4 regions of the Paenibacillus sp. FSL H8-0048 genome follow, and region 4 is predicted to be linked to each of the others. Evidence: predicted binding sites of a transcription regulator. Region 4 holds the regulator's gene; each other region holds the start of a gene.
What was found. Region 4 encodes Rex, which represses fermentation and respiration genes when NADH is low (regulators of the CRP and FNR family bind a similar motif). Its sites were predicted from a motif close to TTGTGAAATATTTCACAA; they were not measured.
Positions count from the first base shown of each region.

Region 1 (5,411 bases), 4.8 Mb from region 4:
AAATTGCCGCGAAGAGCCATTCAGTTAGGTCTCAGGGGCGATATGGTGCATAAATACATCCACGAATGGATAGTAGAAATCAATGATATTACTGAGTTTGTAATCGATACCAGAGAGGCGATACAATCCGGGAAGTTCAGCGCGGATCTGCTGCCGAAGGAGACTCCGTACTATGTGGAGGATGCTATTCAAAGAACTTTAAGGATACGTATGTAAAATTCTTATAGTTTTCATTTTAGGGGCTAGAAAAGTGAAAGTTATTAATGTTTGGGCAAGTTTAGAAATTTAAGTTAAGGGGAAGTGGCGGAGGGGAATTTTGGAACTGGAGGAGCGGTAGCGACCGCCTAAAAGCTTTCCGCAGGAAAGCTCACTTCGTAAGCAACAGCAGTCACCGGATTTCTACCTCTAAGAGCGTATAAAATCAAGAAATCTGGGGACAACAGCGGCCAGAAGTCCAAAACTTCTCTGGAGTCACGGCCAATCCCTAAACCTAAAATCATTAGTTCAATCAATATACTGTAATTGCACAAAAGACAAGGAGAACCCATGAACATTAGAGTGTTGATCGTAGAGGATGACCCGATGGTGGCGAAGTTTAACCGGCATTATCTGGAGCAGGTTGCGGGCTTTGAGTATGCGGGCTGGGCGGCGACAGGAGATGAGGCGATGACTATGCTGGAGAAGGAGCAGGTAGATCTGGTGCTGCTGGATATATATATGCCGCGGGTCAGCGGACTGCAGCTGCTCTCTGCTCTGCGGGAGCAGGGGAGCAAGGTGGATATCATTGTGATCTCCGCCGCCAGTGACAATGCCAGCATCCGCAAGGCGCTGCAGAACGGGGCTGTGGATTATTTGATCAAGCCGTTCGAGTTTGCCCGGTTTCAGGCGGCCTTGTCGGCGTATCGTGAAGATTATAAGCTGATGCACAAGGAGCATCTCAGCCAGGAGCAGCTGGATAAGCTGCTGCGGCATTCGCTCGGGACGGAAGAGGAGAAGAGCGCTGCCCTGCCGCTGCCCAAGGGACTTGCCGAAGGCACACTGGAGAGCATCTGGAGCACGATTAACCGGCTGGAGAGCCCTGTGTTCTCCACGGAGGATATCAGCAGCCATGCGCCCATCTCGCGGATCTCGGTCCGCAAATATCTGGCTTTTCTGACGGAGGCAGGTATTCTGGAAATGGAGCTAAGCTACGGGGCGGTAGGCAGGCCGGTGTATATGTATAAGGTGAAACCTGAAGGGCATGAACTTATCCGTAAATATCTATAAGCTTTCTCTATAAAATAAAACGGAGTCACGGTGTCCCGAGGCTGCCTCAGGCGTTCCATGACTCCATATAGCCGTCACATTAGCTGTGAAGGTTATTAAGCTATGCCTTACATAAGCGTGCGCAGAATCAATCGAAGGCCTGCTGCAGAGCCAGCGGACTGAACTCGTTAATTATTTTATAGGCTACCAGGTGCGGGTTGTTCATGTCATTGTCATAGATAATCATGTGATGCTTGCCCTTCAAAATAATGTCGAACCGCTGCTTCCGGTCGGCCTGGACGATGGTAAGGTAATAGCTGTACTTGTTGTCTGTGCTCACATTGCGGGCGGATTTCATCAGGCGGACACCGGAGAAATCATCGTAGATCCGCTTAATCGCTTCCGGCTCGGTGATCACAATATCCTTCTGTTCACCGGGAACAGAAGACAGGCGGGTAATTTCCAGTGCAGCGATATCTTCCAGACGGATGGTTCGGGCAACTACTCTTTTAAATGAAGTATAGCGGCTTGCAGTGTAGCTCATCAGGGAGACACCGGCTACAGCCAGAACAGCACCGGCCAGCCAATATTTTTCGCTTTTTTCCATAGTTTCTGCTCCTCCTAGTGATACGGTTGTATAAGCTCCAATTATAAATCTATAACCACATTCAAGCAAATTCACTACCTTTATTTACTTTATCATTTCTTTAATTACTAAATATTCTAGTCGGGGCTCCTTCAGGTTATGATGATTGTGAAAATATGCACAATGACAATTGGAGGAGAACAGAATGAACAGAAAGAGATGGGGAAGTCTGCTGGGCAAAGGGTTGCTGCTGGCAAGTCTGGTGGTATTGCCTGCCTGTAACAGCACCAAAGGGGAGTCTACGGACATCGTAATTATCGGCGGCGGCGGAGCGGGGATGACTGCAGCGCTTGAAGCACATAGCCAGGGAGCCAAGGTCATTCTGATTGAGAAAATGCCAATGCTTGGCGGCAACACCGTCCGTGCGGAAGGCGGGCTGAATGCGGCAGGAACACCTTATCAGGCAGCGGCTGGTATCACAGACAGTCCGGAGCTGCATTTCGAGGATACTATGAAGGGCGGCAAGAATCTCAATAACCCGGATCTGGTCAGAACGCTTACGAACGGTGCGGCGGCTTCCGTGGAGTGGCTGAAGGAGAATGGAGCCGAGCTGTCTGAAGTGGGACGCGCAGGCGGGGCAAGCGTGAACCGGATTCACCGTCCGAAGGGCGGCGAGGCGGCCGGGAACTTCATCGTCGTTGCGCTGAAGAAGAAGCTGCAGGATGAGAAGATTGATGTAAGAATGCAAACGACAGCCAAAGAGATCGTCAAGAATGATGAAGGTGTAGTTACCGGAGTGAAGGTGACCGACAAGGAAGGCAAGGAGTACACGATCAATGCCAAATCCGTGATTCTGGCCGCCGGAGGCTTCGGAGCCAATATGGAGATGATCAAGGGCTACCAGCCGAAGCTGGAAGGGTTCTCCACCACTAACCATCCGGGCGCAACCGGCGATGGTACAACGATGGCAGAGAAGATCGGCGCCAAGCTGGTAGACATGAAGGAGATTCAGATTCATCCGACCACTATCCCGGGTCAAGGCGTGCTGATCACCGAAGGCGTGCGCGGAGACGGGGCAATTCTGGTCAACACCGACGGCAAACGGTTCACGAATGAGCTGCTGACCCGCGATGTCGTGTCCCAGAATATTCTGGCCCAGCCGGGCAAGGTGGCTTATCTGATCTTCAATGATGAGCTGCGTGCGAACCTGAAAGCGACCGAAGTCTACTTTGGAATGGATCTGGTCAAAGAAGCGGCGACTCCTGAAGAATTGGCGGCCCAGATTGGGGTAGACGGCAAAGCACTGGCGGATACACTGAATACGTATAATGGCTTTGTTGCTTCCGGCAAGGATACAGAGTTTGAACGGCCGGATCTGGAGCTTTCTTTTGAACAAGGCAAGTACTATGCAATTCAGATAACACCAGGAATTCACCATACAATGGGCGGCGTAGCGATTAATCCGCAGGCTCAGGTGCTGGATACCAAGGATCAGGTCATTGCCGGACTGTATGCAGCAGGCGAAGTTACAGGCGGGGTTCATGGTGCGAACCGTCTGGGCGGTAATGCATTGGCAGACATCATCACCTTCGGGCGGATTGCTGCAGATGAAGCTGTGAAGGCACTGAAGAAATAGGAACTTTCAGAAGGAGGAATTACTCATGCAGAAGTGGACAAAAACCTTGCTGTTCTCTGCCCTTGCGGCTGCTACAGTACTTACGGCGGGATGCTCTTCATCTTCCGGCAAGTATGTGGACGGGACATATGATGGAACAGGCAAAGGAGTCAAGAGTGATATTAAAGTGGCGGTAGAAATCAAGGATGAGAAGATCGACGCCATTACCGTAGAAGAGCACAAGGAGACGCAGGCGATGATCGATGCGGCTGTGGAGAATACAATTCCTGAAATTATTGAAAAGCAAACCACAGAAGGCGTAGACGCCCTCTCCGGGGCTTCCGGCTCCAGCGGCGGGATTATTGAAGCGGTGACCCAGGCGCTGGAACAGGCCAAGAAGCAGTAGCTATCATCCAATCAGCAAGCCCAGCCCTCCTGTCTCCGGCAGAACGGCTGGGCTTGCTTCATTCGTCTATCCCCTACGAAGCGATCCTGAGGAGTAGCTTTACAAACTCAGGCTCAACTAATATAGTTCGAAGGGAATAGGATACGAAGGGAGGTCATCACGCAAGTGGCCAGGAAAAAAAGCTACAGTCTGCGCACAATGATCGCCGTCATGGTTTCTGCCGTTGTGCTGCTGGTATTGCTGATTTTATATTTTATTTTCCGCAATCAGATTATTCCGCAGACCCGGCAGGCGCTGGAGGATAAGGCGATTACGATTGCCCGTACCATCGCCTTGATTCCGCTGGTCTCTGAGGGACTCAGTGAGGGCAACAGCAAGGAGATTCAGGACTACACCTCAAGAATCGCCCGCCGCAATGATATTATGTTCGTGGTCGTGACAGATATGAAGGGAATCCGCTATTCCCATCCGGATGCTTCGCTGGTCGGTCTGCCCTTTGCGGGAGGCGGTCAGGAGATATCGCTGCGCGGAGGGGAGAGCATCTCCGAAGGGGCCGGTCCGCTGGGCAGATCCCTGCGCGGCTTCGTGCCGGTCTATAACAACCGGGGGCATCAGGTGGGTGTGGTCATTGCCGGTCTGTCCCTGGAGCGGGTCGAGCGGCTGGTCCTGCTGAATGAGTGGACGATCATTGCGATTCTGGTCTCGGGAGCCTTGCTTGGAGCGGGAGGAGCATTCATTCTGGCGGCCCAGATCAAGCGGATGGTGTTCGGGATGGAGCCGGAGGATATCTCCAAGCTGCTCCAGGAACGCAGTGCGATGCTGGAATCCACGCGGGAGGGAATTATTGCCGTAGACCAGCAGGCGCGGATTACCATCCTTAATATGGAGGCGCAGCGGCTTTTGCGGGCAGCGGGGATTGGCGGGAGCGCCATGAACCGGCAGATTGCCGAGTTTTGGCCGGAGCTGGGGCTGGAGCGGGTATTGGCTGAGGGAGAGGGGATACAGGACCAGGAGCTGGAGCTGGGAGACAGCTCTCTATTGGTGAACAGCCTGCCAGTCCGGGTGAACGGGAACATCGTTGGCGCAATTGCCACCTTCCGGGATGAGACCGAGCTGGCTGTGCTGGCGGAGAAGCTGTCGGGAGTCTCGGTCTATGCAGAAGCGCTGCGCTCCGGCGCCCATGAGTTCATGAACAAGCTGCATGTCATTATGGGCATGACGCATATGGGCCTGTATGATGAGCTGCAGCAATATATTCTGGGGACGGTAAGCAATTACCAGAAGGAGATTGGGGCGATCACGAGACAGATCAAGGACCCGGTGCTGGCCGGATTTCTGCTGGGGAAGCTGAGCCGGGCGCGCGAAGCAGGGATGGAGCTGGTGCTGACTGGAGACAGTTTTTTGCCGGAGCCGGCCGATCCGCAGGTGATTCATGAGCTGATTACGATTGCCGGCAATCTGCTGGATAATGCATTGGAGGCACTGGAGGAGCTCTGCGGGCAACCCGTGAAGCGGGTGGAGCTTGCTTTTCAATATGAAGAGGGGCGGCTGCTATGCGA
Region 1 is NZ_JBBODF010000001.1:2,492,917-2,498,327, reverse strand. Features, by position in the region: partial or broken gene NSU18_RS10820 (DUF4291 domain-containing protein) at 1-216, shown strand, start outside; gene NSU18_RS10815 (response regulator) at 547-1,266, shown strand; gene NSU18_RS10810 (hypothetical protein) at 1,394-1,852, opposite strand; gene NSU18_RS10805 (flavocytochrome c) at 2,037-3,467, shown strand; gene NSU18_RS10800 (FMN-binding protein) at 3,493-3,852, shown strand; gene dcuS (DcuS/MalK family sensor histidine kinase) at 4,018-5,411, shown strand, end outside.
Region 1: the regulator Rex is predicted to act here: its motif matches at 1,998-2,015, upstream of NSU18_RS10805 (flavocytochrome c).

Region 2 (5,411 bases), 270 kb from region 4:
TTTGCGACATGTCTTTTGCCGCTCTGGAGGCTTTGAGCCTTAAGTTTTTCCCCATTCCCTCACCTCACGCATATTGTAAAATATATAAAACAAAATGTCTAGTATATTTAACATTGGGATACTGAAATTTCACGTTCATTAAAATTTGTTATATTCAGTGCGTACAATCACAAGTTTGGCCAAAGGCCAGTGATAAGGTGTAGAAGTGAAAAGCAGCACAAACCTACATCTTAACCTGAGGAGGGGCCAACATGGCGTCCAATCAATTAAACGATACAACAATTCATCCCGGGTTCACCCCGGAAGCAATGGTCAGAGATATTGTCCTGCAGTTCCCCAAAGCTGCAGATTATTTCAAAGCACAGCGGATCGATTTCTGCTGCGGAGGTGCCAAGCCGCTGGCTGAAGCTGCGGCCGAGAAGGGTCTTGATCCGGCAGCAATGGTACAGGAGCTGAACAAGCTGCAGGAACAGCATCCGGTGCTGGAAGAGGATACCTCATGGAACGAGGCTTCGTCAGAGGAGCTGGTGGATTATATTGTGAACAAGCATCACCGTTACCTGCGTGAAGAGCTTCCGCTAATCAGCCAGAATGTAACCAAGGTGTTCCGCGTTCACGGTGAGGATTCACCGCATCTGGGAGAAATGCACCGCCTGTTCAATATGCTGCGTGAAGAGCTGCTGCAGCATACGGCGAAGGAAGAAGAGAGCGAATTCCCTAAGATGCTGGCTTACACTCAGAACCCGAGCGAAGAAGGACTTGCTGAGCTGCGCGGATTGCTGCATAATCTGGAAGCCGAGCATGACGGGGCCGGAGAGATTCTGCGTGAGCTGCGCAGAGTTACTAATGACTACACACCGCCCGCACATGCCTGCACGACTTATCGTCTGACCTATGCCCGTCTTGAAGAGCTGGAAGGCATGACCTTTGAGCATGTGCATCTGGAGAACAACATCCTGTTCCTGCGTTATCAATAGAATCTGCTGCAAGGTAAAAGTCCCTTCGGGGGCTTTTTACTTTATATACCGGGAGAAATGATTTGAGAACCCTTCCTCTATGCGTTATCCTTAAAGAGTCTGGGAAAATACATATGAAGGCGGTGCCGTGGGATGTCCACGAAATGGATTCGCTTAATGCTGTGCCTTCTCTTGCTGGCCGCGGCAAGCGGTTGTGGCTTGGGATCAGGGAATGGCGGCAGCAGTAACGGGGGCCAGGGATTAACCTTTTCGGTTAAGGTAGGGGACAGCGAAATGGCCGGGAGCTCGGCCAGATTGCTTAACGAAGCTTACGTACCCGGAAATTCATTAATAGAGCTGTTCAAGAAGAGCGGCGTTGTTACTTTTTCAGCGGATGGAACTAGTATTCTTGAGGTGAACAAGGTCTCCCTGGGTGAGGATATGAGCTGGGAGATTCAGGTGAACGGCAAGAAGGTTCAAGAGCTGAATACGGCCCTGGAGCCGGGTTCAGCCATTACGATGTCAGCAGGGCCTGCCGGAACCGGAAAGCTGTTTCAGCCTGTCATCATCACGGTGAACGGGGGGAGTGAGCAGCCGGAGCTGACACATTCGCATGTGCTTTCTTTCATGCAGGATATGTCCGTCAAGGGACTGCTCAAGAATAGCGGTATGGTCCGGCTTGCTGAGGATAACCGTACCGTTCTTACTGTAATGGAATATACCCCGCTCAGCAGCGAGGAATGGAGACTGAAGGTCAACGACAAAGGGCTGCTCGGCAATGGTGTGGACATGAAGCTCAGTCCGCAGGACAAGCTGGAGATTTCTCTGGTACTGAAATAAGCGAATGAAGTAAATGAGTGAGAGTGTGTACCCGATGAACGGATATCTGTGCGAAACTGCATGGGTATCCGTTTTTTTGAATAATAAATCTCTATGCTTCACGCCATAAGTTGTCCAGCATAAGGACTGCGAACTCGCCTCCACTTGTGTGAAAAAATTCACATAAGGTGTGACTGTGGTCACACTTGCCATGGAATGGGGGACAGTATAATTTCTCTATCAGGTAAAGTTATTGAAGAAATCAGAATTTCAGAAGGAGGGTCTACCAGTGGCAGCGGAAAGAGAAAAGTTAGTGCTGATTGGGAATGGCATGGCGGGAGTAGGCACTATTGAGCAGATTCTGAAGCTGGGCGGCGCTTATGATATTACTGTCTTCGGCAGTGAGCCGCATCCCAACTATAACCGGATTATGTTGTCCTATGTACTTGAAGGCAGCAAAACGATTGAAGACATCATTCTCAATGATCTCGGGTGGTATGAAGATAATCATATTACACTGCATACCGGCACAACGGTTACCCGGATCGATGAACAGAACAAAGTAATATTGACCGATAATGGACTGGCGGTTCCTTACGATAAAGCAATTATTGCAACAGGCTCGAATTCTTTCATTCTACCCGTACCCGGCAGCACTAAGGATGGGGTAGTCGGCTTCCGCGATATCGCGGACTGCGATGCGATGCTGGCAGCGGCGAAGCAGTACCGCACGGCGGCTGTTATCGGCGGAGGACTGCTGGGTCTTGAAGCGGCGAAGGGCCTGGTCAATCTGGGCATGGATGTTACCGTTGTGCATCTGCTGGAGGATCTGATGGAGCGTCAGCTGGACCGCACCGCTTCTTCAATGCTACAGGCAGAGCTTACACGACAAGGTGTGAAATTCGCCATGGGCAAGCAGACGGTTGAATTGACCGGCGAAGAACGGGTTACCGGTCTGCGCTTCAGTGACGGCAGTGTGCTGCCGGCAGAGTTTGTAGTAATGGCTGTGGGAATCAAGCCGAATGTCCAGCTTGCGAAGGACAGCGGAATCACTGTTAACCGCGGGATCGTAGTTGACGATTATATGCAGACTTCTATGGCAGATGTGTATTCTGTCGGCGAATGTACAGAGCACCGGGGAACCTGCTACGGACTCGTTGCACCGCTATTCGAGCAGGGCATGGTTCTCGCCAAGCATCTGTCAGGTGTACAGACTCCAGGTTACGAAGGATCGGTTGTAGCAACCAAGCTCAAAATTTCCGGGGTAGATGTATTCTCCGCCGGTGAATTCACCGAAACGCCGGAGCATACCGTTATTTCTGCCAAGGATGAATGGAAGCGAACCTACAAGAAGATTTTGCTTAAGGATAATGTGATTGTCGGTGCCGTTCTGTTCGGTGATGTAACGGAATCTGCGAACCTGCAGAAGCTTGTGAAAAACAGCACAGAGATGACGAATGAAATCTATGATGAGGTTATGGGCACAAGCTGCTGCGGCGGAGGAGGAGCCAAGAAGGGGATGTCCGTTGAAGCGATGGCTGATGAAGAAATCGTCTGCGGCTGTAACGGCGTAACCAAAAAAGCGATTGTGGATGCTGTTACGGAGAACGGCTTCACTACGGTGGATGAGATCAAAGCCTGCACGGGTGCAACCCGCTCCTGCGGCGGCTGTAAGCCGGTGGTGGAGCAGATTCTGCAATTCGTTCTCGGAGACAGCTTCCAGCAGAGCGCCAAGCAGGGAATCTGCAGCTGCACCTCGCTTAGCCGGGATGAGATCGTAGCCGAGATTACGGCAAAAGGCCTCCGGACCACCAAGGAAGTCATGCATGTCCTGGACTGGAAGCAGGCAGAAGGCTGTTCCAAATGCCGCCCGGCAGTGAACTATTATCTGGGGATGATCTACCCTGACACTCATGAGGACGAGAAGGAATCCCGGTTCGTCAATGAACGGATGAGCGCCAATATTCAGAAGGACGGAACTTATACCGTTATCCCGCGGATGTATGGCGGGGTGACCACTCCTGAGGATTTGAAGCGGATTGCCGATGTGTCCCTGAAGTATGATGTGAAGGTTGTGAAGGTAACGGGCGGACAACGCCTTGACCTGATCGGTGTCAAAAAAGAAGATGTACCTAAGGTATGGGAGGAGCTGGATATGCCGTCCGGCTATGGTTATGCCAAGTCGTTGCGTACGGTCAAAACTTGCGTGGGCTCGCAGTTCTGCCGCTTCGGTACACAGGATTCCATGGGCATGGGCGCTATGCTTGAGCGTAAATATGAGCGGCTGGATATGCCGGCCAAGTTCAAGATGGCGGTTAACGGTTGTCCGCGTAACTGTGCAGAATCCTGCACGAAGGATATTGGGATTGTCGGCAACGACGGCGGCTGGGAAGTGTTCATCGGCGGTAACGGCGGGATTAAGCCGCGCATCGCAGATGCCTTCTGCAAGGTGAAGACCGACGAGGAACTGGTTGAGGTCTGCTCCGCTGTCATCCAGTACTACCGTGAGACCGGTAATTATCTGGAGAGAACCTCCGAATGGGTAGAGCGGATGGGTCTTGAGCAGATCCAGACCGTGGTTATGGGTAATGACGACAACCGTAAAGAGCTTGCGGCACGTATTGACTTTGCTCTGGCCCAGGTGAGTGATCCTTGGCGGAAAATGCTGGATGACAAAAACACCCGCACCGCGCTGTTCGAAGAGACACAGGTATAGTCTAAAGGGAGAGGGAGAGAGCATAATGGAACGGAGCAATCGGGAATATACGATAGGCGCAGTGGAAGATTTCATGCTGCAGATCGGCCGGGTAGTTCATGCGGGAGAGGTCGAATTAGCGATATTCCGTACATCGAACGGCGCAGTCTATGCGGTACGCAACCACAGTCCCCATCCGAAGGGCGGTCCGCTCGCAGAAGGAATCGTATCAGGCTATTATTTATATGATCCGCTGCATGACTGGAAGATCGACCTTCGCACCGGAGAGGTTCAGGCACCGGACCGGGGGCAGGCAGAAGTCTATCCGGTTACCGTAGAGGGCGGAGTTGTTAAGGTCACTCTGCCTGCGGCAGTAACAACCCTAAATTAAAGGAAGAGCAGGTGCGGATATGTTTACGCAGAGCGTAGAGAATATCGTTGAGACAGCCGTAGGGAAACGCGACAAAATGAATGAGAGCCTGCCCAAATATTTTTTGGCGGCCCTCCTGGCAGGCGCATATGTGGGTATTGGTATTATTCTGATCTTCTCACTGGGGGCACCGCTGGCGGCGATCAAGTCACCGTTCCAGCCGCTGATTATGGGAGCATCCTTCGGGATTGCCTTGACCTTGATTGTATTCGCAGGCTCAGAGCTGTTTACAGGTAATAATATGTTCTTCACGGTAAGCACGCTTGCCGGGAGAACTACAGTCTGGGACACGGTGAAGAACTGGGTGCTGGTATTCCTCGGCAATGTGGCCGGTGCTGTGGTGCTGGCGCTGTTGATTCAGGGATCGGGCCTCTTCAAGGCAGCGCCTGCAGAGCATCTGATTTTTGCCGCCGCCGCCAAAAAGATGAGCCTGCCGTTCTCAGAGCTGTTCTTCCGAGGCATCCTCTGTAACTGGCTGGTCTGCCTGGCACTGTGGATGTCCTCCCGCGCC
Region 2 is NZ_JBBODF010000001.1:7,035,033-7,040,443, forward strand. Features, by position in the region: gene NSU18_RS30350 (helix-turn-helix transcriptional regulator) at 1-55, opposite strand, end outside; gene ric (iron-sulfur cluster repair di-iron protein) at 282-977, shown strand; gene NSU18_RS30360 (hypothetical protein) at 1,176-1,796, shown strand; gene nirB (nitrite reductase large subunit NirB) at 2,065-4,491, shown strand; gene nirD (nitrite reductase small subunit NirD) at 4,517-4,861, shown strand; gene NSU18_RS30375 (formate/nitrite transporter family protein) at 4,881-5,411, shown strand, end outside.
Region 2: the regulator Rex is predicted to act here: its motif matches at 1,943-1,960, upstream of nirB (nitrite reductase large subunit NirB).

Region 3 (5,411 bases), 250 kb from region 4:
CCGCAGAATTCCTCTTTTGAATTATCTGTTTTATCAGGACAGATAATTCAAAAGAGGTTTTTTATGTTTTGTATTCCTAAATGAAATATCCGTCTGAAGGAATCCTATCAATGTAGATCAGTTCATCCTGGAATGAAAAAAAGACGCCGGACAGGCGCCTTGACCACTCTATTAAATTTATTGGGTCAGATATGTTTCAATGAGGTGAATAGAGGGTATTATTGATAGGAAATTAAATTCGGCAAATTTCATTGGGACATAATTCGCAGTGGCAGATTTCCTGCAGCATCGCCAGATCCTTGATGACAATCATGCCGTTCTCATACTCTACCGCATCTTTTTTACGCAGATCACTTAGCATCCGGTTAACGCTCTCGCGGGTAGCGCCGATCATGTTGGACAGATCTGTATGCGTGATTTTTTTGTTGATGAGAATGCTGTCGCCCGTCTTCTCACCATAGGTGTTGCCAAGACGGATCAGTGTGGAGCAGAGTGCGCCCGGTTTGCCGTACATCATCAGATCGCGGAATTTCGTCTGGGTGAGACGGTGATGAATCCCCATCCACTTCATGAAGTCGATGGCGAAGTCACAGTGCTGGCAGATCAGAATCTCCAGATCCTTCTGCTCGATCACGCCAACTTCACTCTCTTCAATGACTTCGGCTGTGAAGCTGTGCTTCGTGCTGAAGAACGGGTCAGCCTGACCGACCATGTCGCCGGCCTGATACATATACAGAATCAGTTCTTTGCCTTCGTCTGTAGATTTGGTTAATTTCACACGTCCACGCTTGATATAAAACAGTTTATCCGAAAAATCGCCTTCCCAGAACAGGTGTGATCCTTCAGGGACTACGCGTTCCTTCATGGTGACCAGCAGGCGGTTAAAGTTCTGCTCGGAGAAACAGTTTGTATTGCCGCGGGCTTCGATAACATTATAATGTTCCTTTATCATAATCGACATCCCCTTTATTCCCTCAGTTTTTCAGTAAATTTTAAATTAATTATACCTTGAAATTCCTCTTTATGGGTAAAAATTTTCCCTTAAAAGTGTCGAATTTTTAACATTGTGATAATTTTCACTTCATTTGTGTGAGATTGCTTACGTTTTTGCCCTGAAAAGAGTTCCTGTTCCTGTGTTATAGGATATTATAGCAGCTCCCCCTCTGTTCTGGATAATTCTCGAGAGGGAGCTGCTTTTTTGGTTTCCCGCAGGGTAATGATGTCCGTACAAATGCCTGAAGTTCAATCCATCAGCCTTGCAGCGGATCTGGTGATATCCGGATTGCATGAATTGTAAGAGCTTGATAGAATGGCCCTTGAGGAACTTTTTCCTCTATTATCTATTCTATTTATAGAAGGAAAGCTTGAGGGATGATAATGGAAACGTTGTTGCTATGGCCTAAAGGGGTGCCAGGAGCGCTGGGAACCAGCGAAGAGGATCAGCCTGCGATTACACCTTATTTAGTGGAAGGCAAGGGGAATGCTGCTGTGCTGGTCTGTCCGGGAGGCGGGTACGCCATGCGAGCCGACCATGAAGGCGGTCCTGTTGCGGAGTGGCTGAATACGCTGGGCATCTCCGCCTTCGTACTGCGCTACCGTGTAGCGCCTTATCAATACCCGAGTGCGCTCCAGGATGCGCAACGGGCGCTGCGTACGATCCGCTTCCGCGCGGACGAATTCGGCATTGACCCGGACCGTCTCGGCATTATGGGCTTCTCGGCAGGTGGACATCTCGCTTCTACCGCCGGGGTATCTTATGATCTGGGCAATCCTGATCACCCGGAGCCATTGGAGCGGCTATCCAGCCGTCCTGACCGCCTGATTCTATGCTACCCGGTCATCTCGATGACCGAAGGGGTTACACATCAGGGCTCGAAGGAGAATCTGCTGGGAGCTGTTCCCGGTGCAGAGTTGTCGCTTAAGCTCAGCAGCGAGTTCCAGGTAACCCCGGACACGCCGCCAACGTTCCTCTGGCATACCTCGGATGATGATTATGTCCCGGTAGAGAACAGCCTGTTGTTTGCTGCAGGGCTTAGCCGTCATAAGGTTCCATTCGATCTGCATATCTATGCACACGGCGTACACGGTCTGGGCCTAGCCCCTGAAGAGCCGCACACTAAGACTTGGACGGATGCCTGTGGCTCATGGCTGCAATTGCAAGGGTATACCCGAGCCCCAGGAAAAGCGGGTACATATTATGGAGCTTAGATTTCTACAAGTGACTACAGCGGAAGAAACCGCTGAGGTTGCCCGATTGGCTGCAGAAATATGGCAAGAATATTATGTCTCCATTATTACCATCGAGCAGATTGATTACATGATTGAAAAGTTCCAATCGGCTCCCGCGATAACGGATCAAATCCATCATCAGGGCTACGAATATTACTTGATCCATAATGGCGATGGCTCTATTGCCGGATATATGTCGGCCAGAGAAGAAGATGGCAAGCTCTTTTTGAGTAAGTTCTATATCGGCAAGGAGTACAGGGGGCGCAGCTATGCCAGTCAAGCGTTGGCCTTCCTGGAGAAGCTGTGTGAGGACCGTAATCTGACTCATATCTGGCTGACAGTCAATCGTGACAACGAATCCAGTATTGTGGTATATAAGAAAAAAGGCTTCCGTATCCTACGGGAGCAAATGGCGGATATCGGCAATGGATTCGTCATGGATGATTTTATTATGGAGAAAGAAATTCCGGTTTTTAGAGGGATTTACAGCTAATATAAGCCGTCCGGCGCAATATGCTCAGGATGAAACACTATAAAACCAGTCTAACGCGGGAAGTTTGTGTGGGCTGGTTTTTATTTAGCAGAAAAAATCCATACAAATGGACATAAAGAGATTTATATTTATATTCACCCTGTCAGAGTTATTCTATAGAAGAGTGCCGGATGAGCCGAAGTGACGGCTTGGCATTCATGAGCAGAATTACTGAAACCCACCCGGCTTCATAAGGTTGAGATGGGTCATCAACGCTACAACTGGCCGTATTGCGTTCGCAGATTAGACAAATATTAATTAAATAATACATATAATATGGAAAAGATACCGGTAAATGATCGAATGAAAGCGCTTTGAAAACAACTCAAAAAAAACTTTAAACTTTGTGAAAGATTTCACTATACAAGGTGAAAAGGATGTGCTAAGATAAATGTATAGAAAGAAACAACCTAAAAATTGACAGGAGGACGAGGGAGATGGCAGTTAAAAACGAAGTCGCCGCCCAAGTGAAACAAACCACCGCTGAAGAGTATATTCAGGTTTTGGTGGATAAAGCAAAGAAAGCCCACGAAGCGTTCATGGGCCTGGACCAAGAGCAGACAAACACAATCGTTCATGCAATGGCGCTGGCCGGACTCGACAAGCATATGTACCTGGCAAAACTGGCAGTTGAAGAAACAGGACGCGGAGTATACGAAGACAAAATCACGAAGAACATCTTCTCCACTGAATATATCTGGCACGGAATTAAGTACGACAAGACTGTAGGCGTTATTGAGGATAACGCTTATGACAGCTTCCAGAAGATTGCTGAACCAGTCGGAATCATTATGGGTATCACACCGGTAACCAACCCAACATCCACCACGATGTTTAAAGCTTTGATTTCCGCTAAGACACGTAACCCTATTATATTCGGTTTCCACCCGTCAGCGCAAGAGTGCAGTGCGGCAGCAGCCAAAATTCTGCATGATGCAGGCGTAGCAGCCGGCGCACCTGAGAACTTCATCCAATGGATTGAGCTTCCTACGATGGACAAAACAAACGCATTGATGAACAATCCGGACGTTGCACTGATTCTGGCAACCGGCGGATCGGCAATGGTCAAGGCAGCTTACAGCTGCGGCAAGCCGGCACTCGGCGTAGGTCCTGGTAACGTGCCTGCCTTCATTGAGAAGAGTGCTGACATTGATCAGGCTGTAACAGACCTTATCCTGTCGAAGACTTTTGATAATGGTATGATCTGTGCTTCCGAGCAGGCAGTCATCATTGAAGAAGCCATCTTCGATCAAGTGAAGAAGAAAATGATTGCGAACGGCTGTTACTTCGTTAACAAAGAAGAAGCTGCCAAGCTGACCAGCGGCGCAATGAACGTAGAGAAATGTGCGGTTAACCCGGCTATCGTTGGCCAATCGGCTGTGAAGATCGCTGAAATGTGCGGCATTCAGGTTCCGGCCGGAACGAAGATCCTGGTAGCTGAGCTTGAAGGCGTAGGTACTAAATATCCATTGTCTGCTGAGAAGCTGAGCCCGGTTCTGGCTTGCTACAAAGTGAAGAATGCTGACCAGGGTATCGAACGCGCAGCTCAAATCGTTGAATTTGGCGGCATGGGCCACAGCTCAGCTATCCATTCCAATAATGAAGAAGTCATCATGAAGTTCTCCAACCGTCTGCAGACCGGACGTATTCTCGTCAACTCGCCATCTACACATGGCGCAATCGGCGATATTTACAACACCAATATCCCTTCATTGACACTTGGCTGCGGATCTTACGGACGCAACTCGGTATCGCAGAACGTGACTGCCATCAATCTGATCAACGTGAAAAGGGTGAACCGTCGTACCGTGAATATGCAATGGTTTAAAGTACCTGACAAGATTTACTTCGAGAAGGGGTCCACTCAGTACCTGGCCAAAATGCCTGATATTACACGCGTAGCTATTATCACTGACCCTGTGATGGTGAAGCTGGGATATGTAGAAAGAGTTGAGCACTATCTGCGTCAACGCCAGACTCCTGTAGCAATCGAAGTGTTCTCGGAAGTTGAACCTGATCCGTCGACTACTACAGTGGAAAAAGGTACAGCTATGATGAACAGATTCCAGCCGGACTGCATCATCGCACTCGGGGGCGGTTCCCCAATGGATGCTGCCAAGGGCATGTGGCTGTTCTACGAACATCCGGATGCAGACTTCAATGGTCTGAAGCAGAAGTTCATGGATATCCGCAAACGGGTATACAAATTCCCTAAGCTTGGCAACAAAGCGAAATTCGTTGCGATTCCTACAACTTCCGGTACAGGTTCCGAAGTAACCTCGTTCGCAGTTATCACAGATAAAACAACGGGGAATAATACTAAGTATCCGCTGGCTGACTATGAGCTGACTCCAGACGTAGCTATTATCGATCCTGAGTTTGTATACAGCTTGCCTAAAACCGCTGTTGCCGATACAGGTATGGACGTATTGACACATGCTATTGAAGCTTATGTATCAGTAATGGCCAGTGACTATTCCGATGGTCTGGCAATCAAAGCCATTCAACTGGTATTCCAGTGGCTGGAGAAATCCGCACTGCAAGGCGACAAGCTGGCCCGTGAGAAAATGCACAACGCATCGACACTTGCCGGTATGGCTTTTGCCAATGCATTCCTGGGGATTAACCACAGCTTGGCGCACAAATGGGG
Region 3 is NZ_JBBODF010000001.1:7,054,217-7,059,627, forward strand. Features, by position in the region: gene NSU18_RS30460 (Crp/Fnr family transcriptional regulator) at 233-952, opposite strand; gene NSU18_RS30465 (alpha/beta hydrolase) at 1,378-2,208, shown strand; gene NSU18_RS30470 (GNAT family N-acetyltransferase) at 2,198-2,722, shown strand; gene adhE (bifunctional acetaldehyde-CoA/alcohol dehydrogenase) at 3,199-5,411, shown strand, end outside.
Region 3: the regulator Rex is predicted to act here: its motif matches at 3,106-3,123, upstream of adhE (bifunctional acetaldehyde-CoA/alcohol dehydrogenase).

Region 4 (5,411 bases):
TCCTTGGCTTCACTCCGCTCGTTCCACTGGTCCTTCATAATGTAGGCATAGAACTGGCTTAGTCCGAACAGAAGGAGCAGCACCACGGTAATCCCCAGCCAGATCCATTTTCTCCTCTTCTTCTTCACCACACTGTTTCCTTTCCCGTTCCCCTGAATTACCGTTTAAGCAGGCTCTCGAACGTCTCCTGTGCTTTGCGGCGGATAGCTTCTTCATCCAGTGTCAGGCATTGTCCATGCTTCACTACCTGCTGGCCGTTCACCCATACATGCTCTACATCCTTGGCGCTTGCCGAATAGACGGCATGGGAGAGCAGATCGGTATGCGGCAGCAGATGAGGCTGATCAATATCCAGCGCGATGAAGTCGGCCTTCATCCCTGCTGCAAGCCGGCCTACCCCGCTCAGGAAAACAGACTGCGCCCCGTACTCCGTAGCCATCAGCAGCGCCTCAGGAGCCGGTACGGCTGTAGGATCACCGCTTACGCCTTTATGGATCAGAGCCGCCAGCCTCATCTCTTCAAACATATCCAGGTTATTGTTACTAGCAGCGCCGTCTGTACCCAGGGAGACCTTAACCCCGGCTCTCAGCAGCTCAGGAACACGTGCAACCCCGCTGGCCAGCTTCAGGTTACTGCCGGGATTATGCGACACACCAACATTATAGCGGGCCAGAATCCCGATCTCCTCATCGTTCAGATGAACCCCGTGGGCAATGAGCGAAGGACGGGTGAACATTCCCAGCTTCTCCAGATGCGCGACTGGACGAAGACCGTAGTCGGCCACGTTCTGCTCCACTTCATGGCGCGTCTCGGACATATGGGTATGCATCGGCAGATCCAGATCGTGCGCAGCCTCCACGAACTTCATGAAAAACTCTGGAGGACAGGTGTACGGGGCGTGCGGCGAGAGCATGGTAGTGATTCTGCCGTCAGCCTTGCCGTGCCAGTTACGGGCAAAAGCAACCGCTTCAGCGAGCTTCGCCTGCTGCACCTCTTCCGGACACAGCCCAATCACGCCGCGCATTAGCACCGCTCGAATACCGGATTGCTCTGTTACTTCCGCAACACGGTCCATATGATCATACATATCGAGGAAGGTGGTTGTGCCGCCCTTCAGCATTTCCAGCACGGACAAAGAGGTTCCCCAATATACATCATCACCAGTGAATTTCTCTTCCATCGGCCACATCTTCTCCTGCAGCCAAGTCTGAAGCACCATATCATCGCCGTATCCGCGCAGCAGCGACATGGCCGTATGTCCATGGGTATTGACCAGTCCCGGCATGAACAGCAGACGGCTGCCGTCTACGACCTGGGCGCCAGCCTCCACTACCGGCTCAGCTTCACCTATGTAAGTAATCAGATCATTCTCCAGGGTCATATACCCGCTCAGAACCGGCTTATCGCTGCCCGGAACCAGAAAGTGCCCGTTCTTGATTATCGTGATCTTACTGCTCATCTTCAGCCTCATCCTTTCCATCATGCAAATAATAGGCCAGGCTCTGCAGATCTGTGGTGAAATCTGCGGCATGAATCCGGATATTGGCAGGCGTCTTGAGAATAACCGGTGCGAAGTTCAGAATCGCCTCGATGCCGGAGTCCACAAGAATATCAGCTACATTCTGGGCTTCGCTGTCAGGTACGGTAATAATCCCGATCCGGATGCCCTGGGAGCGGATGGTATCGCTCAGCTCCTCCATCGGCTGCACAACCAGCGAGTTGATCTGCTGGCCCACCTTCGGCGGGTAGGCATCGAAGATCGCAGTAATCTTCATCGTATCCTTCAAGTAAGCGTTATAGTTAGACAAGGCATGACCGAGATTACCGGCTCCAACCAGTGCAACATTAATTTGCTGATCAAGCTTGAGAATATGGCGGATCTTCTCAATCAGATAGGATACATCGTAGCCGATGCCCTTTCGGCCGAAATCACCGAAATAAGCGAGGTCCTTACGGATCTGGGCGGGATTCAGATCAAGCTTCTGGCCCAGCTCCTGAGAAGAGACTGTGGAAATTTCACGTTTTTGGAGATCGTTCAGGAAACGCAGGTACACTGGGAGCCTGCGCACGACGGCCTCCGATATTTTATCCGATTTCATGTATTCTCCTCCTTAAAAGTTGTGTTAGACCCTTACAATTATAGCAACCGTGCCCCCCGCCTGCCGGAGCGGCAGGACAGGGCGGGAACGGATCTTCAGGTTTATCATGACTTATTAATAATAGCAATAGCAGATGAATTAGGAAACCCCGCCGTCCTCCAGCCATTCGGTAATTCTCGGGACCATCTGCTCGGTGAGCATATGCTCCATCTTGGGACCGGGGAGTGAATACAGGAAGTACTTTCCGTAATGCGATTCAATGACTCTGGTATCGTACACAATTACGATGCCCCGGTCCTGCGCCGTGCGGACCAGCCGCCCGAAGCCCTGCTTGAAGCGGATGACAGCCTGCGGCACGGACAGCTTCATGAACGGGTTCTTCTTCTGTGCCTGAAGCAGCTCCGACTTCGCTTCTGCCAGCGGGTGATTCGGCGGCTGGAACGGCAGTCTGACAATCGCCAGACAGGTCAATGCTTCTCCGGGGATATCCACCCCTTCCCAGAAACTGCTGGTACCCAGCAGGACCGAGGCCGGGCTGTCCTGGAAGCGGCGGATCAGCTTGCTCCGGCTGCCGCCTTCCACACCTTGTCCGAGCACCGCGATATCCTGGGAGGCAAGCGCCTCCTTCAGCGGATCATAGACCTGCCGAAGCATCTTATAGGAGGTGAACAACACCAGCATCCGCCCCCGCGTGGTTACAGCAGTCTCGGCAAGAGAGTGAACGAGGGTGTCCACAAAGCGGGCATCCCCTATGCTTCCCTTGACGCTCGGGAAGTCGCGGGGAATAACCAGCAGAGCCTGCTCCCTGTATTTGAACGGTGACGGAAGCAGCGCTGTCATCAGACGACCCTGCTCCGCAGCTTCACCAAGACCCAGGTTATCGATCATAAACTGGAAGGACTTATCCACGGATAAGGTGGCCGAGGTCAGGATGATACTCTTCTTCTTGTCGAAGAACAGCTCCCTGAGCTGGGTACTGACATCAACGGGAACAGCATACATTTGCAGAGACTTCCCCTTATAATTACCGCTTCCCTCCAGCCAATACACGATATTCTCATCGTTCAGACTCATGAAAAAGCGGATCTGCTCTCTAATGGATGCCAGATCCTTGAATAACCCGCCGATATCAGTCACAAGACTGTCCGAGGAGGATTGGCTGTCCGTGTCACGCATCTCACTGAGCATTTTGTCACCCTTGCGGATAATGTCGCTTAGACTGAGGTTCAGTGTATTCTCAAGGGCGGCCAGCTCCTCCCAATCCTTCGGCTTCTTGCCCGGCTGCAGGCGCGCCACCAGCTGGCCTGCTTCACCGGCTCCGGCATCGCTGCGCTCGGGCAGCAGGCTGAAGAGCCGGTCGCTGAGCGCATCCCAGGATTCCTTCACCGTCAGAAGATCGGGGTAGATCCGGTCGATCACACCGCTCCATTCGGAGGCCTGCTCACTGCCTGAAGACTGCAGACTCTGACGGAGGGCAGGCAGCTGCCCGCTCCGGCTATCCTTGTAGAGACGGGTGAGGGTATGGGCGAATGTGAAATATTTCATCTGCATACCAAGATGCTTGCCAGCAATATCCTCCAAATGATGGGCTTCATCAATAACAAGGTGGTCATAAGCCGGAAGAAGCTGATGCCCGGCTTTGACATCTGCGAACAGCTTGGAGTGATTGGTGACCACTACATCGGAGATCCCGGCTTCATGCTTAGCGCGGTGGTAATAGCATTTGCGGAACCAGGGACAGGCGCGTCCCAGGCAGGAGTCGGTATCACTGGCTACAGTCTCCCAGAAATCGCCGCCCCGTCCGCTTAAGTTAAGCTCCTCATCATCGCCGGTTGTCGTCTGGGTTAGCCATACGAGCATTTGTGCAGCGGTAAGAGCCTCTTCTCTTGGACTTGTAAAGTCCTTTTTGTTCATTCTATGCTCGAACTTGCGAAGACACAAATAGTGCCCTCTTCCCTTAAAGATGGAGGCCTTGAACGGGAACGGCACAACGCTGGTCAAGAGCGGAATATCCCGCTCACGCAGCTGGTCCTGAAGGTTAATGGTATGAGTGCTGACCATCACCTTCTGATCACTTTTCACACTATGGTAGATGGCCGGAAGCAAATAACCCAGCGATTTACCGGTGCCGGTTCCCGCTTCAATCAGCAGATGCTTGTCCTGCTCAAGCGCTGTAATGACCTCATGGATCATCAGCTCCTGGGCTTCACGGCTCTCATACTGGGGAAGAACAGCCTTCAGCCGCAGGGTTACCTCTTCCATATACTCTTCAAAGGTAATATTATCCAGCGGATTGACGCTTCCTTCCTCCCGGGGCGTAGCCAGCTCCGCCCAGTCCCCCACAGCCAGCGCAAGCTGGCGGTAGAAGCTCAGCTCTCCTTCCGGCTGAAAGGTCTCCATCTCCCGCTCCCGCAGCAGACCGTCGAAATACCAGGCCAAATCACTGTCTTCGTCTGCGAACAGCTCATTCAGCCGCTGAATGGTCAGCAGCGGCAGACTGTGCAGCTCTTCCAGACATTTGAGCAGCACAATAGCCGTGGCAAGCGCATCACTGTCCGCCTGATGAGGACGGTCATGCGTAATGCCGAAGTGGCTGCTTACTGCGCCTAGCTGATAGGTGCTCAGCGAGGGAAAGCATATTTTGAGAAAATCGATGGTATCCAGAATCCGCCCCTGAAACGGCAGGTAGCCGCAGCGGTCCAGCGCATTCTGCAAAAAATGAAAATCAAACGCTACATTGTGTCCGACAAGGACCACATCATCCAGCAGCGGCACCAGCTCCATCATCATCTCATCAAGCTCCGGCGCATCCTGTACATCGCTGTCTGTAATTCCGGTCAGGCCCGTAATAAAAGGAGGAATTGGCGCTCCGGGCTTGACGTAGGAACCATACACCCGGGAGATCGTCCCGTCTTCTTCTATAATGGCAAGGCCAACCTGGATGATCTCTCCCACAGATTGGGTTCCCGTAGTTTCAAAATCAAGCACGGCAAATTTCATTATAAGTTCTATTCCCTTTCACTTGAGACTCTTTATCAGCATAACAGAAGTTACGAAAAAAGGCGATGCACACCCCGGGAAACGGGGCGCATCGCCTAAAGAAACCGAGGATAAGTTATAATAGCGAAACCAGCTGATGGCCAAACTCCAGCTTCCCGCCCCGCCTGCGGCATACCTCCAGATTCACATTCGGCTCCGGCAGATCCGGGTCATGCAGCAGAGACAGGCTGAACAGCTCACTGGCTTCATTGAAGCGTTCCTGGGAAGCCCGGATACAGCCCAGCGCATTATAGATCATTGCCTTCAGCTTCA
Region 4 is NZ_JBBODF010000001.1:7,301,029-7,306,439, reverse strand. Features, by position in the region: gene NSU18_RS31705 (cell wall elongation regulator TseB-like domain-containing protein) at 1-128, opposite strand, end outside; gene NSU18_RS31700 (amidohydrolase) at 158-1,459, opposite strand; gene NSU18_RS31695 (redox-sensing transcriptional repressor Rex) at 1,449-2,099, opposite strand; gene dinG (ATP-dependent DNA helicase DinG) at 2,238-5,099, opposite strand; gene NSU18_RS31685 (tetratricopeptide repeat protein) at 5,215-5,411, opposite strand, start outside.